One region of the Actinomadura gamaensis genome, then DNA from elsewhere that is predicted to be linked to it. Evidence: riboswitches for the same ligand, from Rfam matches in the RefSeq annotation. Region 1 holds a riboswitch; each other region holds the start of a gene.
The links. A riboswitch is a leader RNA that binds a small molecule or an ion and turns the genes downstream of it on or off. The one in region 1 is predicted to bind cyclic di-AMP.

Region 1 (6,017 bases):
CGGCTCCACCACTTCCTCGCCTGAGCCGCCCACGTCCGGCCCCTCTTCCCCCGCAGACACCCCGTCCCCCGCACTCCCCGCGTCCCCCTCAAGCAACCCGTCGCCCGCACCCCCCGCGTCCCCCTCAACCCCGACGCCAGCCTCGGGCACGGCCCAGACCTCGGCCACCCCGTCAGGGTCGAGCACCACGCCCGGCTCAGGCACCACGCCTGGCTCAGGCACCACGCCGAACTCGGACAGCACGCCGGGCCCGGACAGCACGCCGGGGTCGGGCACGAGGGCAGACGCGGGAGCCGCGCTGGGGACTAGCGCCGCGTTCGGGACCGCCGCGGCACCGAACTCAAGTACTGCTCAAGGCGCAAGCACTGCACCCGGCTCAAGCGCCACTTCCGCCTCCCCGGCCGCACAGGGTTCAGCGATCACCCCAGATCCGCATGCTGCCGCCGGGACGAGCATCACGCCGGGCCCCGGCCAGGCCTCCGTCTACAACGCCGCGCCCGGCCTCGTGCCCGGGACGGCGTCCGGGGGCACGGCTGGTTCAAGTCCCGGCGGAAGCTTCGCGGCCTCGGCCAGCGCGGGGGCTGCGTCTCAGTCGGGATCTGGCGCCGCAGCCGGTGCGGCTTCGGGGCCGGACGACGGGGACAGCACGAAGTTGGACCTGCCGAAGGCGCCTCCTGCGGGATTCGGAACGGCTCCGGGGACGAACGATCTGGAGAGCACTCGGCTGGATCTGGGAACCGGACCCGGATCGGCTGCTGCGCAGCGAGGGAACGGCGGGCCCGGGACTGCGGTCGATCTGCGGGCGGCGCAGCCGGGTGGACCCGTGGCGCCTGGACGCGTGGGGCCGCCGGTGCCCAGCGCGCCCCGTCCGCCTGGAGGGTGGCACGGCAGCCGGGCTACCGCGCGGGACCTGCCGGTCACCGGCGCAGGTGGAGCGGCGCCCGGCCTGGGTGGAGCGGCGCCCGGCCTGGGTGGGACGGCGCCGCGCGAATCGGCGGACACGTTGATTCCCGGGATGCGGCCCGTGAGCCCGGCGGACAGGGGGTCGGAGACGGCCGTCCTGTCGCTGGCGGGGCTGCGGGCGGCGCGGCCGCGGTGGCGGCGGCCGGGCAACCATGTGATCGGTGTGGCGGTGTCGCTGGTCATCGGGGTGCTGGTGGGCATCGCGATCATCGCGCTGGTGCTCTGGCCGCAACTGCGCGGGGACGACGGCGGTGGCGGCCGTTCCGGGCACGACAGCGCGGCGAGCGGAGGGCCCGTCAGCACGATCCCGGACACGTTCGCCGGCACCTGGAAGGGGACTGCCGTGAACCCGCAGCGCGGTGAGTCGTTCCCGCTTCAGGTCACGCTCCAGGCGGGCGCGAAGTCGGGGACGGCGGTGTACCCGAAGGAGGGCTGCACCGGCACGCTGGCCCTGACGAAGGGCACCGGTTCCGAGCTGCAGCTCGCCCTTTCGGTCAGCAAGCCGTGCACCAGCGGGGACGTGAAGATCAGCAGGCAGCCCGACGGTTCGTTGAAATACGACTGGTCGAAACCGGGCACGAGCCTGGCCTACCAGGGCAATCTCACCAAGGCATGAGGTCGCTTCCTGGGTTGCGATCCCACTCCGAGCGGGCGAACGCGAGCCGCCGTCCTAGGAAAAGTCGCGGACGAGCGCGATCCGCCGCCGGCGGAAGCAGCACGGTCGGCTCCGCATAGGGAGGCCCTGAGAGGGGCCGCCTTCGGACTGAAGCGGAGTCCGTCTGGCGCTAGGACGAGTCGCTTGGCGTCAGAGCGAGTCGCGCGGTGGTGGGGCGGGTCGCTTGGCGGTGGGACGGGTGACGGGGGACGGGGGACGAGTGGGGTGTGGGTGGGGCGGCGGGCGGGCGAGATCGCTTAACGGAGGGTGGAGTTCACCCGATTGATATGTCCGTTATGGGGATTGTGGTGTGGAAGGTGCACTAGGGTTCCGGGGTCGGTGACCTCGATCTTGGCCGCGGCACCTCCGACTCCGCGGCAGAAGGAGCTCTCTTGCGGGCCGTCCCCCGAAGGCTGCTGCTGGCCGGTGCGATCGCGTCCTGTGTGGGCGCCGCCGCGGCGATTCCCGCGCTGGCCTCCGCCGATTCCAAGCCCGAGCCGGTCCAGGTGACCGCCGCCGAGGGCACGCCCATCGCGGGCCAGTACATCGTCACGCTCAAGGCGGGCACGTCGCCCACGGCCGCCGCGGGCCAGGTCGGCGCGACGTCCGCCCAGGACTTCGGTGACGTCCTCAACGGCTTCGTCGCGCGCCTCAACCCGCAGCAGCTCGACAAGCTGCGCAAGGACAAGCGCGTCGCCGCGATCGAGCAGGACCAGCTCGTGCACGCGACCGGCACCCAGAAGTCGCCGCTGCCGTGGGGCCTGGACCGCATCGACCAGCGCCGACTGCCGCTGTCGAAGTCCTACTCCTACAGGGCGACCGGCAAGGGCGTCACCGCGTACATCATCGACAGCGGCATCGCCTGGAACCACAAGCAGTTCGGCGGGCGCGCCAAGGTCGTGTGGACCGCGCCGCGCTTCAAGGGCAACGGCTGGGACTACAACGGCCACGGCACGCACGTCGCGGGCATCCTCGGCTCCGCCAAGTACGGCGCGGCCAAGGGCGTGCAGCTGCGCGCGCTCCGCGTCCTCGACCAGGACGGCAGCGCCCCGGTGTCCGACGTCGTCGCCGCCGTGAAGTGGCTGCGCACGCACGCCGCCCGTCCGTCCGTGGCGAACCTGTCGATCGGCGGCGGCAAGTCCGCGGCGCTCGACACCGCCGTCGCGAACCTGGCCAAGTCGCGGGTCTTCGTGACCGTCGCGGCCGGCAACGACAACAAGGACGCCTGCCGGTTCTCGCCGTCGGGCGCGCCCTGGGTCGAGGCCGTCGGCGCGACCACCTCGCACGACAACCGCGCGGACTTCTCGAACTACGGCAAGTGCGTGGACATCCTGGCCCCCGGCTACGGCATCACGTCCACCTGGCCGGGCGGCGGCACCGAGGTCGAGAGCGGCACGTCCATGGCCTCGCCGTACGTGGCGGGCGTCGCGGCGCTCTACCTGCAGTCCCACCCGAAGGCGGACTTCCCGGCCGTCCAGAAGTGGCTGAAGGACAACTCCACCAAGAACGTCCTGAAGAACCTGAAGTCGGGCACGCCCAACCGCCTGCTCTACAAGGCCGGCCTGTAGACACCGGTCGGTCACGCAAAGTGAAGACGGCCCGGTCCCGCACTCGGGGGCCGGGCCGTTCTGCACGCGTCCGGCATTCCGGCCGCACACGCGCGGAGGTCCGGCCGCAAGCCCGCACACGCGCGGCACGGACCGCCCACGGCCCTGCCCCGCAAGCGGACGCGCGGTCGTGGTGCGTTCGTCACGAGGGGTCGTCCCAGCAGTCTCAGGGGTTTAATCTTTGGCGAGGCAACACCCAGTTCTTTGCAGTTTGTTGGTGTCCGGCCGGTGACTGCCCGTAGTCGACGAGGCAGGCGGGCCGGGCGTGCCGAGTCCCGGACGGCCCCGTCCGGGAGCCGGGGACCCATCCGCCGGACGCCCTCCCGTCCGGCCGGGGTGAATTCGCGAACGCCGTGCGCCGCCGCGATAGGGCGGACTCCCGCGCCCGAACCCGTCAGCTAACCCGGTAGGCCGACCAGAGGAGAGGAGAGGACGTGGAGCGCCCGACCTCCACCCGCCGCAGGCGCCGCTTCACCCTGGCCATCCCCCGGCCCCGCGCCGCCGCACCGGCGGTCCCCCCGCAACACTCCCCAGCCGCCCCGGAGCACCCGGTCTCCCCGGCACGGTCCCGAACGTCCCGTAGGCGTGGACGGCGCGTCGCGCTGGCCGCTGCGGCGGCCGTGATCGTGGCGCCGATGCTGTCCGGCACCGTCCCGGCCGACGCCGCTCCCGGCGACAGCGACCGCATGGACAAGCTGAACAAGCAGATCGCCCAGCTCGACAAGGAGTACGGCGGCGACCTGGCCCAGCTCAAGGACGCCCAGTGGTCGGCCAAGCAGGCCATCCGGAAGGCCGACGAGCTGCGCGGGCAGCTCGACGCCTCGCGGACTTTCGTCGCCCGTCTCGCCGCGAACCAGTACATGACCGGCGGCCAGGACCCGGGCATCACCGTCGTCGCGGCGGGCGACCCCGCCGAGCTGCTGAACACGATGAGCCTGGCGAGCCACGTCGCGCAGAACCAGTCCGCGCGCGTCCAGCAGATCGCCAAGCTCGTCGCCGACCAGGAGAAGGCGCGCCAGCAGGCGCAGGCGAAGATCGCCTCCCTGCAGAAGAGCCTCGCGGACCTGAAGTCCCGCAAGGCCCAGATCCAGAAGCTGGTCAAGAAGTACAAGCCGGAGTCGCCGAGCGTCGGCATGGGCAACGTGACCCCGCGCATGCTCAAGGTGAAGCAGGTCATCGACACCGAGTTCGGGCCGTTCCCGACGATCGGCTGCTACCGCGGCGGCGCGGACGCCCAGGACCACGCCACCGGCACCGCCTGCGACTTCATGGAGTCGTCCGGCGGTGTCATGCCGACCGCCGACCGCGTCGCCAACGGCTACTCGGTCGCCAAGTACGCCATCGCGCACGCCTCCGAGCTGGGCATCAAGTACATCATCTGGCGCCAGCAGATCTACGACATGCGCAATCCCGGCTGGCGCGGCATGAGCGACCGCGGCGGCATCACGGCCAACCACTTCGACCACGTCCACATCTCGGTCTTCTAGGCGGTCGTCGGGCGGCGGGCGTGGCCGCCGCCCGACGTGGTTCAGCGCGAGCACTTGAGGATCACGCCGTTGGTGGACGGGTAGCCGCCCCAGCAGGCGAGCCCGGTCGTTCACAGCGAGGAACTGCCGGGGATCGTGAAGAGGTCACGTGCGCCCACGTACTTGCCCTTGAGCTTCGGCCACGGCGTCTCAACCCCCTTGCCGCTCGTCACGCGCTACGCGGCCCCTCCGTAGTACGAGCCGAGGGTCGTCCAGAGATTCCGGACCCCGTTGACCTGCGTCCGAAGCATTCCGGTGCGATCAGTCGATACCAGGTGGTTCTGCGCTGATCACCGCTTGACCCGGGAGGCGCGGGTTTCGGTCGGCGTCGATAGGCTGGACGTCCGTGGCAATTTCTACTGCTCTGTGGTCATTCGCTCTGGTCGCCGGATTGATGACGCTCACGCCCGGCCTCGACACTGCGCTCATCCTCCGCACCGCCGCACTCGGGCAGCGCCGCCGCGCCTGGGGCGTCGTCCTCGGCATCCAGACGGGGACGCTGGTGTGGGGCGCGTTCGCCTCGCTCGGCGTCACGGCCCTTCTCACCGCCTCGCACGTCGCCTACACGACGCTCCGCTGGGTCGGCGCGGCCTACCTGGTGTGGATGGGCGTCCGCATCCTGTGGACGAGCCTGCGGCGCCTCCCCGCCGAGGCCCTCGCCGAAGTCGGACCCGAGCCCGACCGGCTCCGGGACGGCTGGCGGCGCGGCGCGTTCACGAACCTGCTCAACCCCAAGGTCGGCGCGCTCTACATGGCTCTGCTGCCGCAGTTCATCCCGGCGGACGTCCCGCACCTCCCGTTCGGCATGGCCCTGGCGAGCATCCACGTCGCGTTCGGCCTCGCCTGGTCCGCGGTGCTCGTCACCTTCGCGCACGCCCTGCGCTCCTGGCTCGCCAAGCCGTCCGCCCGCAAGATCATGGACCGCGTCACCGGCGGCGTCATCGCCGCCTTCGGCATCCGACTGGCCTTCGGCGAATAAAGCCGCCCGCCGGCGAAAGAGGCTCCTGCCATGAGGAAGAAGCTCCAGGTCGATCGGCCTGGGGCTTCTTCCTGACGGGCGTCGTCACAGTTCCAATGCGACGACCGCTTCCTCGCGAGCAGCGAGTCACGGTCTCAGCGCGACGAGCGCTTTTTGTGCGCAACGGGTCAGCGTTTTAGCGCGACGACCGCGTCTTGGCGCGCATCGGGTCAGGGATCAGCGCGACGAGCGCTCCTTGGTGCGCAGCGGGGCACGGTCTCAGGGCGACGGCCGGAACCGGCGGGAGC
Region 2 (6,017 bases), on a different contig from region 1:
ATCACGGCGGCCGTGGACGCGACCGGCGCGGCGCGGATCTTCTACCCCGCCGCCGGGGCCGCCTCGACCGTCACCCAGTCGGACGACGGCCAGCGCCCGGACCCGCTGTACGGCCCGATGACGTTCGAGGGCACGGCCGCCGCGGGCAGCGGGCAGCGGACCGTCCTCGCGGCCCGCACGACCGACGGCGCGCTCGCCCTGGGCGTCCAGAACGCCCCGTACGGCCCGTACGCGTGGTCCACGCACCGGGCCGACGTCATGGGGTCCCCCGCCCTCGCCTACGACGCGGACGGCCGTCTGGTCGTCCTGGCGTTCGGCGGCGACGCGCACCTCTACACCATGCGCGCGACGGCCGCGTCCACGGCGACGTCCTTCACCGACTGGACCCGCGCCGGGAACTGACTCCCTGGAACGTGAGAACGGCCCCTGCCGCTTGAGGCAGAACGAGGAACGGCCCCCGCTTTTCCAGCGGGGGCCGTTCCTCGTTCCGTTCTGCGTTCCGTCCGAGGAGCGTCAGCCGGCGTTGCGCTTGGCGCGGGCGCGCATCCGCTCCCGCTCCTTGGCGTCCAGGACGATCTTGCGGATCCGGACGAACCCGGGCGTGACCTCGACGCACTCGTCGTCGCGGATGAACTCCAGGCTCTCCTCCAGGGTGAGGAGCCGCGGCGGGGTCAGCGTCTCGGTCGTCTCGGCCGTGGAGGAGCGGACGTTGGTCTTCTGCTTCTCCTTGGTGATGTTGACGTCCATGTCGTCGGCGCGCGAGTTCTCGCCGACGATCATGCCCTCGTACACCTCGGTGGTCGGGCCGACGAAGAAGGTGCCGCGCTCCTGGAGGTTCAGGATGGCGTAGGCCGTCGCGGCGCCCGCGCGGTCGGAGGTGAGCGACCCGGTCGGGCGGGTGCGCAGCTCGCCGAACCAGGGCTCGTAGCCCTCGAACACGTGGTGCGCCATGCCGGTGCCGCGGGTCTCGGTCATGAACTCGGTGCGGAAGCCGATCAGGCCGCGCGCCGGGACCAGGAACTCCATCCGGATCCAGCCGGTGCCGTGGTTGGTCATGTGCTCCATGCGGCCCTTGCGGACGGCCATGAGCTGGGTGACCGCGCCGAGGTGCTCCTCGGGGATGTCGACGGTGAGCCGCTCGACCGGCTCGTGCTTCTTGCCGTCGATCTCCTTGGCGACCACCTGCGGCTTGCCGACGGTCAGCTCGTAGCCCTCGCGGCGCATGTTCTCGACCAGGATGGCGAGGGCCAGCTCGCCGCGGCCCTGCACCTCCCAGGCGTCCGGACGCTCGGTCGGCAGCACGCGCAGCGACACGTTGCCGACCAGCTCGCGGTCGAGGCGGTCCTTGACCAGGCGGGCGGTGACCTTGGTGCCCTTCTCGCGGCCCGCGAGCGGCGAGGTGTTGGTGCCGATGGTCATCGAGATCGCGGGCTCGTCCACGGTGATCAGCGGCAGCGGGCGCGGGTCCTCGGCGTCGGCGATGGTGTCGCCGATCATGATGTCCGGGATGCCGGCGATCGCGATGATGTCGCCCGGGCCGGCCTCGTCGGCGGGCTTGCGGGTGAGCGCCTCGGTCATCATCAGCTCAGTGATCTTGACCTTCTCGACGCTGCCGTCGTGCCGGCACCAGGCGACCTGCTGGCCCTTCTTGATCACGCCGTTGTGCACGCGGCACAGCGCGATCCGGCCGAGGTAGCTGGAGGCGTCCAGGTTGGTGACGTGCGCCTGGAGCGGGGCGTCCGGGTCGTAGGACGGCGCCGGGATGGTCTCCTTGATGACCGTGAACAGCGGCTCCAGGTCCTCGCTGTCGGGCAGCTCGCCGTCGCCGGGCTTGTTCAGCGACGCGCGGCCCGCCCGGCCGGACGCGTAGACGATCGGGAACTCGATCTGGTCCTCTTCGGCGTCGAGGTCCATGAACAGCTCGTAGGTCTCGTCCACGACCTCGTCGATGCGGGCGTCCGGACGGTCGGTCTTGTTCACGACCAGGATCACCGGGAGCCGCGCCTCCAGGGCCTTGCGCAGCACGAACCGGGTCTGCGGCAGGGGGCCCTCGCTGGCGTCCACCAGCAGGACGACGCCGTCGACCATGGACAGCCCGCGCTCGACCTCGCCGCCGAAGTCGGCGTGGCCGGGGGTGTCGATGATGTTGATCGTCATCCCGGCGTGCCGCACCGCGGTGTTCTTCGCCAGGATCGTGATGCCCTTCTCACGCTCCAGGTCGTTGGAGTCCATGACGCGGTCGTCCACGTCCTGGTTCTCGCGGAACGCGCCGGACTGCCAGAGCATGGCGTCGACCAGCGTGGTCTTGCCGTGGTCGACGTGGGCGACGATGGCGACGTTCCGGAGGTCGTCGCGCGTGGAGAAGGGCATGCGGTTTCGCCTTGGGTGAGAGTTCGGGATCGGCCGCAGACGTGCGACCAGCCCAGTCTACTCGGCCGTTCGGCGATCCCGTCCGTCCGGCGGAAGGCCATCGGGTGAAGGCCCCGGTCCAGCCGGGCGCACGGACCTCCGTCCATCCCGCCGCCCCAATAGCACCACCTGCTCACACATGGACACCATGCGTAGCTGTTTGGCCATTTTTGAACTTCCTTTGTAGTCTGCCCCGCAGATCCGGCCGTGCCGAAGCCCCGCCCCCGGGGCTGCGACCGGACCGCCGAATCCCGTCAGGGAACCGGGGACCCACACCCCCGGGGTGAATCGGCGCACGTCACGGGACGTCCTCATCCGGGACGGCGCCGCGCCGTGCGGCGTAGGGCGACTCCTGGCCCGAACCCGTCAGCTAACCCGGTAGGCGGCACACGAAGAGGAGAACACCGGCCTTGGCCAAGGACCCCCAGCGCCGCCGCGTGACACTCGCGGCCGCGACCGTCCTCGCGCTCGGTCTCGGCGTCGCCGCACCCGGCCTCGCCCAGGCCTCTCCGACGGCCCCGAACCCCTCGCCCTCCAGCTCGGGCAAGCCCACCGAGGCCGACCTGAAGAAGCAGCTCCAGCAGCTCCAGGACGAGGCCGAGAACCTGACCGAGCAGTACAACAAGTCCCGGGTGGAACTGGGCAAGGCGCAGAAGGCCGAGCAGGACGCCACCCGCCGGGCGGACGCGCTGGAGGCGCAGGCCGCGCCCGCGCGGGCCGCGCTCGGCCGGGTCGCCGCCAACCAGTACATGAGCGGCGGCGGACCCGACATGATCTTCGCCTCCGGCGACGACGGCGGCCTGTCCGACACCGCCTACCTGGCGCAGAACCGCGCCGGCGCCGTCCAGCGCCTCCAGGCCCTGATCGACCAGGCCAACAAGGCCAAGTCCGACGCGCAGGCGCAGACCGCCAAGGTCAAGCAGGCCGCGGACCAGGCCGACGCGGCCCGCAAGACCACCAAGGGCAAGATCGACCAGGTCCAGAAGCTGCTGGACAAGCTCAACATCACCCGCACCAAGGACCCGACGTCCGGCTACACCGTGACCGTCCGGGGCAGCGGCCTGCCGCAGAAGATGCTGCGCAAGGCCCTCACCAAGCTCGGCTCCCCCTACGTCTGGGCCGCCGCCGGACCGGACAGCTTCGACTGCTCCGGCCTGGTGATCTGGGCCTACGCGCAGGTGGGCAAGCCGGGCCTGCCGCACTACACCGGCGACCTGTACGACCTCGGCACCAAGGTCGGCCGCGACGAGCTGCGCCAGGGCGACCTGGTCTACTTCGGCGGCAACCTGCACCACATGGGCATCTACGCGGGCAACGGCCTGTTCCTCCAGGCCCCGCAGACCGGCGACGTGGTCAAGGTCTCCAAGCTCTCCGACCGCTCGGACTACGCGGGCGCGAACCGCATCGAGTGACCACCCGCCCTTCCCGGCCACGACCGGCGCCCGCATCCCGCGGCCGCCGGTCGCCGCATTTCAGGACCGGAACGCCGAGGACGCCGGGTCCCCTGAGCCCGCGCTGGGGACGCGGTCAGGGCGTCAGGTAGGGGGCGATCGCCTCGACGACCGGGAGGTCGCCGGGGAGCCACTCGACGTCGTACAGGTCGGTGCGCGAGAGCCAGCGGAGCGCGAGGTGCTCCAGCGCGGCGGGCTCGCCCTCCACGAGGGTCGCCGTCCACACCCGTAGGACGGCGCCGCCGAGCACCAGCGGCCAGTCGCCGCCGATACGCTCGCCCAGCTCGACCCGGACGCCCAGCTCCTCCTCGCACTCGCGGACGAGCGCCTGCTCGTCGCTCTCCCCCGGGTCCACCTTGCCGCCGGGGAACTCCCAGCCCCCGGCCAGTTCCGGCGGCTCCGCCCGCTGCGCCGCGAGCAGCCGCCCGTCCGAGATGATCGCCGCTCCCACCACCACGCTCACGCTCATGGACCGTCATCATGCCGCGTCCGCGCCCGCCCGGTGCCTCCGGGGCGGACGCCATCGCGCCCGCGTCCGGCCCCACAGCGGCTGCCCCGGAAGAACGCCGTGTTCGCAGGCCTCATCGGGCGGGACGATCCCGACGACACGTCCTCGGCGAAGACGCGCAGCCGTGCGGAGATCAGCGGGACGGCGTGGTGGCGGCGCGGGCGCGCGCCACGGTCTGCCGGGCGGCCTCGACGATCGACTCCAGATGGTCGCCGTGCGCGCCGCGCCAGTAGACGCGCCCGCAGTCCGGGCAGCGTCCGTAGGCGTCGTAGCTGCGGCGGGTGCCCTCGGCGAGCTCCCGCTCGATCTCGGCCTTGTCCACCGGGACGAGGACGCCGTTGCAGGCGGTGCAGCGCGTCCAGGGCGCCAGTTCCGGGGCGAACCGCTCCAGCAGGTCGCGGAGCTGGTCGTCCGGGCGGGGGCTGCGGACGTACGCGCCGAACCACAGCGCGCGCCGCATCAGCAGCCCCCGGTCCTGGCTGAGCAGGACGCGCCGCTCCGCGTTCGCCTGGACGACCAGCTCCGGGTCGTCCATGTCGTTGTGGTAGGCGGTGTCGAGGCCGATCAGGCGCATCCGGCGGGCGAGGGTGCCGAGGTGGACGTCGAGCAGGAAGCGCGGCGCGGCCTGGCCCGGCTCCAGCGGCACCTCCTGCGGGCGCGCGACCGGCTCGACCCGCACGACCGCCCCGGCGGGCGGACGGTGCGACGGCTCGACCGGCGCCCCGTCCACGGCCAGGCTGCCGACCTCGGGCAGCGGAACGCCGAGGGACTCGATGACGTGGCCCAGGCTCGACGTCCCGTCCCAGCCGACCCGCTGCCGCTCGCGGCGGCGGGAGGCGGGCAGGAACAGGAGGAGTTCGGGCGCGATTTCCAGTGTCATGTCCGGCTCGTCCACGCTGCCAGCATGTCACGGCGCCCCCACCCGCCACCCCTCTATTTCTTCCGGCCCGTCCGGTAAGGGCGCCAAGTCGCGCCCTTCCGGTCACGAGGCCACCTTCGGGTTCGAGGCGGCCTCCGGGTTACGAGGCGGCCTTCGCCAGGTGCTCGGCGGACGCCGCCAGGCGGTCGAGGACGGCGCGGACGTCCGCCACCAGGCGGCCGTCGCGCTTGACGACGCGTCCCGCCACCAGGACGGTCTCGACCGCGCGCGTGTCGGCGTGCAGCACGACCGCCGCCACCGGATCGTGGACGGGCGCGACGCCGGGCAGATCGGTGCGCAGCAGGACGAGGTCCGCCTGGCGGCCGGGGGCGATCTCGCCGGTGACGCCGTCCAGGCCGGCGACCCGGGCGCCGTCCGCGGTCGCCATGCGCAGCGCGTCCGCGGCCGTGAACCCGAGGCCCGCGCCGTCCGGACGGGCGCGTTCGGTGAGGTAGGCGGCGCGCATCAGGCTGAACATGTCGCCGGGGGCGCTGGTGATCGCGTCCGCGCTGAGCGCGGTCGGGACGCCCGCGGCCCGGGCGCGGCCGGTGACGGGGAGGCTGAACCCCATCGCGGTCTCGACCGCGGGCGAGACCGAGACCGTCCCGCCGTGGTCGGCGATGCGCGCGAACTGCTCGTCGGTGTAGTCGTTGGCGTGGACGTACATCGTGCCGGGCGTCCACAAGTCGTGCTCGTCGAGCCACGCCTGCCCGGCGGCGGCGGTCTCCCG
Region 3 (6,017 bases), on a different contig from region 1:
GCAGCAACGCCCGCCCCGTGCGGATCCTGGGCGGCCTCGCGGTCGCCACCGCCGTGGCGACGCCGGTCGTGATGGCCGGCCCGGCCCCCGCGCAGGCGGCGACCGCCAAGCCCGTGAGCGTGGTGGTCAAGCAGGCCAAGCACAAGACCTGGGCCCAGCGCGAGGTCCTCGCCCAGAAGGCGCTGAAGTACGCGGCGTCCAAGAAGGGCAAGCCCTACCGTTACGGCGCCGCGGGCCCGAACGCCTTCGACTGCTCCGGACTCGTCCAGTGGTCGTACCGCAAGGCCGGGGTGCAACTGCCCCGCGTCACCACCGCCCAGTACCGGGCCGTGAAGAACAAGATCGCCTGGAAGAACCTGGCCCCCGGAGACCTGGTGTTCTTCAACGGCAAGGGCCATGTGGGGATCGTCTACAAGAAGAAGGGGCGGACCCTCTACATGATCCACGCCCCGCACACCGGCGACCACGTCCGCGTGGTGAAGCTCGACAGCTACCGCAAGAAGACCTTCGCGGGCGCCGTCCGCCCCTACTAGGGCGGAAGTCCGCAGGGCCCGGCGGCCCCGAATCCGCCGCCGGGCCCCCCTCCGCTCGCCGTTCAGCGCGAGCCGTCCCCTCCAGCGGGACAGTCCATCTTCAGCAACGGACGCGCCTCATCGAGGGCGTCCGCCGCCGAGTCCGCCGTGACGTGGAACACGTCCGGGCGGAGCCGGGGACCCACCTTCACTGGGGTGAATCGGCCGATCAAGGCCGTAGGGCAGCTTCCACGCCCGAACCCGACAGCTAACCCGGTAGGCGGCAGGGAAGCCGAGGAGAACCCAGTCGTGTCAGGTAAGCACCGCAAGAACCCCCTGTTCCTCTCTCTGCGCACCACCGGCGGCCTCGTCGCCGGGGCGGCCCTGGTCGGCACCGTCGCCGCGACCGCCGCGCACGCCTCCGTCGCCGACCCGAGCGCGGCCCGCCCGCAGGCCGCCTCCATGCGCCTGGCGGACGCCGCCATGGCCCAGAACACCGTGCCGCTGGCGAAGAAGAACGCCCCGCGCGAGGCCGCGGCCGTCCGCCCGCAGGCGAACGGCTCCGCCGCGAAGGGCGCGCAGAAGCCCGCGACGGCCCCGGCCGCGCGCAGGCTGCCCACCGCCGCCCAGGCGATCAAGACCGCGACCTCGCAGGTCGGGATCAGCGAGGACGGCGCCGGCAAGACCAAGTTCCAGCAGTGGTACATGGGCACCGACCGGGCGAAGCAGACGCTCGCCCGCGACGGCGGCTCGCTCGGCGAGTACGCCGCCGCCGAGTGGTGCGACATGTTCGTCTCCTGGGTCGGCCAGCAGATCGGATTCTCCGACCAGTTCGGCGCGGACGCCTGGACCGTCGCCCACGCCAAGTGGTTCCAGCAGCAGGACCGCTGGGGCACCACGCCCAAGCCCGGCGCGGTCGTCTTCTTCTCCTGGGGCGGCGGCAAGAGCGTCGAGGACATCCAGCACGTCGGCATGGTCATCAAGGACAACGGCAACGGCACCATCAAGACCGTCGAGGGCAACACCGGCGGCGGCGCGGTCGAGATCAAGACCCGCCCCACCGCGACCGTCGTCGGCTACGGGTACCCCGACTACGCCAAGTGACCGGCACTCCCGGCCGCGCCCTAGGATCGCCGCATGAGCGACGAGCGGGCCGAGGAGACCGACCCCGCCCCCGCGTCTGACGCGGGACCAACCCGAGAGCCCGCCACCGTCGAGTCACCCTCGCGGCGGCGGGCTCTCGCGCTGCTCGCGGGCGGCGGCGCGGCGGCCTGCCTCGCCGCCGGGGCCGGGATCTACGCGCTGACCCGCGGCTCGGACGGCTCGTCCCCGACGGGCGGCTCGTCCGCGCCGGACGGGCCGGACGGGCCGTCGCCCTCGCCGGTCGGGACGCCCGATCCGCAGGCGGTCGCCGCCGTCCTGGCGAACCGGGCGCGGGCCGTCCGGGAGCGGAACCGGATCGCGTTCCTCGCCACGGTCGCCGACGCGCCCGCCGCGTTCCAGCAGGCGCAGGCCCGCCTGTTCGACAACCTCCTCAAGCTCCCGCTGGACGGCTGGGAGGAGCGCCCCGGCCGACCGCACGGTGACTCCGGTGTGATCCAGGTCTCCATGCGGTACCGGCTCGCCGCGTTCGACACCGGTCCGGTCGCCCGCGCCCGGTACCTGGCCTTCGCGCCGCGCTCCGGCGGCTGGACGATCATCGGGGACGGCTCGTCCGCCCGGCTCGCCGACGACGCCGACATCGTGGACGCCGGGCCGCTCACCGTCGTCCGCAAGGGGCCCGTGCTGGTCGCGGGCGACGCGTCCGGGCTGGACGAGGTCGCCCGGCGGCTGGTGGCGGCCGTCCCCGCCGTCACCGGCGTCGTGGGGACGTCCTGGGCCCGCCGTGCCGTGGCCCTGGCCCCGGCCGACGCCGTCCTGGCCGGACGGGTCGCCGGAGGCGGCCAGGACGTCGCCCAGTTCGCCGCGCTGGCCGTCGTCGCCCCCGGCCCGGACGGCTCCCCCGGCCAGGACCGGATCGTGGTCTCCCCCACCTTCGCGCGGCTCAACGCGCTCGGCCGTGACGTCGTCCTCACCCACGAGCTCACGCACGTCGCCACCGGCGGCGCCCGCGACGGGCGCACGCCCATCTGGCTCATCGAGGGCTTCGCCGACTACGTCGGCTACCGGAACACGAAGATCACGGCGAGGGCGGCGGCGCGCGAGCTGGCGGCGGACGTGGCCGCCGGACGCCTCCCCACCGCCCTCCCGTCCCGCGGCGACTTCGACGGGGCGTCCGGGCGGCTCTCCCAGGCCTACCAGGAGGCGTGGCTCGCCTGCCGCATGGTCGCCGACCGGTACGGTGAAGCCACCCTCGTCCGGCTCTACCGGGCCGCCGGGCGCGAGCCCGAGGCCGCCGCGCTGCGCCGGGTCCTGGGCATCCCTCCGGACGCCTTCACCGCCGACTGGCGCGACTACCTGCGCAAGGAGCTCTCATGAGCGACGCCACCGCCGATCCGCGCGACCCCTCCGAGACCGCGCCGCCCGCCGCGGAGGCGGGGGCGTACCGGAGGCCGCGGACGGCGGCGGCGGTGGCCGCGGCGGTGCTGTTCGCCGCCGTCGCGGTGGTCATCGCCGTGACGACGCCCTGGAACCCGCTGCCCGGCTCCGTCCCCGGCGGGCACGTCCGGCCCGATCCCGCGCCGGACTTCAGCCCCGCCGAGATCCACCGAGCGGCGGCGTTCGACCACGCGCTCAACTGGCCCGCCTACCTCCGCCTGGTCACCGCGCTCGTGGTCGTCCTCGGGCTCGGGTTCAGCCCGCTCGGCGCGCGGCTGCTCGGCAGGCTGACCGCGCGGACCCGCCGCTGGCCGCTCCGCGTCCTCGTCGGGACGGTCGTCCTCACCTCGCTGACCTGGCTGGTCTCGATGCCGTTCGCGGCGTGGGGCGAGTCGATCCTGCGCGACTACGGCCTGTCCACGCAGAGCTGGACGGGCTGGTTCACCGACCAGCTCAAGTCGCTCGGCGTCACCTGGGTCACCTACGCGATCGCGCTGCTGCTGCTCGTCGGGCTGATCCGCCGGTTCCCGCGCTACTGGTGGACGGGCGCGGCGGCGGGCGCGTGCGTGCTCGTCGTCGCCGCGTCGTTCGCCTATCCGGTCATGGTCGAGCCGGTCTTCAACAAGTTCCACTCGCTGCCCGCCGGGAAGCTGCGGACCGACCTGCTCGACATGGCCCGGCGGGACGGCGTGCCGGTCTCCGACGTCCTGGTCGCCGACGCGTCCCGCCGGACGACCTCGCTGAACGCCTACGTGTCCGGGTTCGGCTCCACCCGCCGGATCGTGGTCTACGACACCCTGCTGACCTCGATGTCCACGCCCCGGATCGAGTCGATCGTCGCGCACGAGCTCGGCCACGCGAAGAACGACGACGTCCTGCACGGGACGCTCATCGGCGCGCTCGGCGCGGCGGGCGGCGTGTGCCTGCTCTACCTGCTGCTGACCTCGCCCCGGCTGCTCCGGCGCGCCGGGATGAGCGCGCCCGCCGCGCGGCGCCCGGGACGGGAGGAGGCGGCGCGCGACCCGTCCGTCCGGAACCGGGGCGCGGCCGATCCGCGCGCCCTCGCGCTGACGCTCGCGCTGATCGCCCTCGCGACGCAGGTCGAGGGCCCGGTGCAGAACCTCGTGAGCCGCCACATCGAGGCCCGCGCCGACGCGCACGCCCTCAACCTCACCCGCGACCCGATGACCTTCGCGACCATGCAGCACGAGCTGTCGGTGCGGAACATCTCCACGCTCACGCCGGACGCCGTCGAGACGCAGCTCTGGTCCGACCACCCCACCGGCCCCGAGCGCATCGCCATGGCCCGCGACTGGGCCCGGATGCACCACGTCGCCGAGCCGCCCCCGCTCGTCCACCACTGAACGCGGACGGGCCGCCCGGCGGGAAGCCGGACGGCCCGTCCGCGCGAGCCGGAACGAAGCCGCGTCAACCGATCACCGTCTCCGGCCTGCCGCCGATCATCGATTCGCACCGGCCGCCGATCATCGACTCGGACAGGCCGCCGGTCATTGGTTCGGGCCGGCCGCTCCCTGCGCGGTCGGCGCGCCGCTCGGCCCGCTACTCGGCGGGGAACCGGGCGCCGGAGGCGTCGCGCTCGGCGAGGCCGCCGCGTCCGTCTGGGAGCCGCCCGCCGGGGCGGGAGCGCTGCCCTGCGGACCGACGTTCAGCGCCTGCTTGAGCGCGCTGCCCGCGACCCACTGCTTCCACTGCATCTGCCAGAAGCCCCAGCCGTTGTCCGGCTCCAGCTCCCGGTCGGTGCCGGTGATCCGCACCGGGTCGCCCCGGTAGGAGAAGTTGTAGAACCAGCGCGCGTTCTCCGGGCTGGCGTTCACGCAGCCGTGGCTCACGTTCGAGTTGCCCTGGTCGCCGACCGACCACGGCGCGCTGTGCACGTACTCGCCGCTGTTGGAGATCCGGACGGCCGCGTAGACCGTCTCGCGGTAGTAGTCCGCGCAGCCCGGCCCGCACCCGGTCGTGGACGAGTCCATGATGACCGGGTCGTCCTTCTCCATGGTGAGGTGCTGGCCGTTGGTCGTGGTGTACTTGCGCTCCCCGCCGCGTCCCATGCTGACCGGGATCGTCCGGACGAGCCTGCCGTTGCGCCGCACGTACATCATGTGCGTCACCGCGGACGCCTTGGTGATGTGCGAGTCGCCGACGCGGAAGCCGGCCGCGACGTCCTTGGCGCCCCACAGCCCCTTCCCGGCCCGGACGCCGCTCAGGTGCGCGCGGAACGACACGTTCGTGTGGGCGGGCCAGAACTTCTCCGTCCGGAACACCGCCGTCTGGTCGTCGAACCAGTGCCACGCCCCCGCGACCGGCTTGTCCGACCGGACGTCCAGCGACCGCTCGACCGCGGCGCGGTCGCCCACCGCCTGCTCGAACCGCAGGACGATCGGCATCCCCACGCCGACCGTCTCCTTGTCGTCCGGCCCCTCCAGGGACGCGTCGATCGTCCGCTTCACCCTGGACGTGCTGAACTCGCTGCTGACCGTCCGCGTCCTGCCGTCGCGTCCCAGCGCCGTCGCGGTCACCGTGTAGTCGGTGCCCGGATCGAGCGTCCACCGGGACCTCCAGTGGGTCCGGTCGGCGCTCAGCACGCCCTCGACCGGATTCCCCTTGTGCGCCACGGTCACGTTCTCGACCGTCCCGCGCTGTGCCGCGACCTGGATCACCGAGTCCGGCCGCAGCCGGTCCCCGCCGTCGCCGGGCGAGACGCTCAGTCCCACCCCGCCGTCGCCCCGTCCCGCCCCGCCGTCCGCGCAGCCCGCCAGGCCGGCGGCCAGCGTGACACACGCCGCCGTCCCCCGGGCGAGCTTCAGTGTGGCCCGGCGGCGCCGGCCCGTTCCCTCAGCCATGCCGACCCGCACCGTCTGAACCCCCGCTAGTCGTCACTCTCCGTATGTGATCTTGCTCGGAGGGTGTCGTACCCCGGACGGGCGCCCATTATGTAAGGGCCTGTGC

Region 2: another riboswitch for cyclic di-AMP. It lies ahead of ACFPCY_RS27880 (C40 family peptidase); the one in region 1 lies ahead of ACFPCY_RS34110 (VldE C-terminal domain-containing protein).
Region 3: another riboswitch for cyclic di-AMP. It lies ahead of ACFPCY_RS05830 (CHAP domain-containing protein); the one in region 1 lies ahead of ACFPCY_RS34110 (VldE C-terminal domain-containing protein).

What each region holds. Positions count from the first base shown of each region.
Region 1 covers NZ_JBHSIT010000012.1:79,955-85,971, forward strand. Annotated here, with positions in the region: gene ACFPCY_RS34100 (serine/threonine protein kinase) at 1-1,579, shown strand, start outside; gene ACFPCY_RS34105 (S8 family peptidase) at 2,011-3,186, shown strand; cyclic di-AMP (ydaO/yuaA leader) riboswitch at 3,497-3,653, shown strand; gene ACFPCY_RS34110 (VldE C-terminal domain-containing protein) at 3,861-4,712, shown strand; gene ACFPCY_RS34115 (LysE family translocator) at 5,098-5,730, shown strand.
Region 2 covers NZ_JBHSIT010000008.1:459,420-465,436, reverse strand. Annotated here, with positions in the region: gene ACFPCY_RS27890 (PIG-L family deacetylase) at 1-402, shown strand, start outside; gene typA (translational GTPase TypA) at 514-2,370, opposite strand; cyclic di-AMP (ydaO/yuaA leader) riboswitch at 2,642-2,811, shown strand; gene ACFPCY_RS27880 (C40 family peptidase) at 2,820-3,821, shown strand; gene ACFPCY_RS27875 ((deoxy)nucleoside triphosphate pyrophosphohydrolase) at 3,937-4,329, opposite strand; gene ACFPCY_RS27870 (Mut7-C RNAse domain-containing protein) at 4,502-5,248, opposite strand; gene ACFPCY_RS27865 (amidohydrolase family protein) at 5,388-6,017, opposite strand, start outside.
Region 3 covers NZ_JBHSIT010000001.1:1,242,213-1,248,229, reverse strand. Annotated here, with positions in the region: gene ACFPCY_RS05835 (C40 family peptidase) at 18-533, shown strand; cyclic di-AMP (ydaO/yuaA leader) riboswitch at 668-795, shown strand; gene ACFPCY_RS05830 (CHAP domain-containing protein) at 822-1,616, shown strand; gene ACFPCY_RS05825 (hypothetical protein) at 1,650-2,990, shown strand; gene ACFPCY_RS05820 (M48 family metallopeptidase) at 2,987-4,414, shown strand; gene ACFPCY_RS05815 (L,D-transpeptidase) at 4,559-5,911, opposite strand.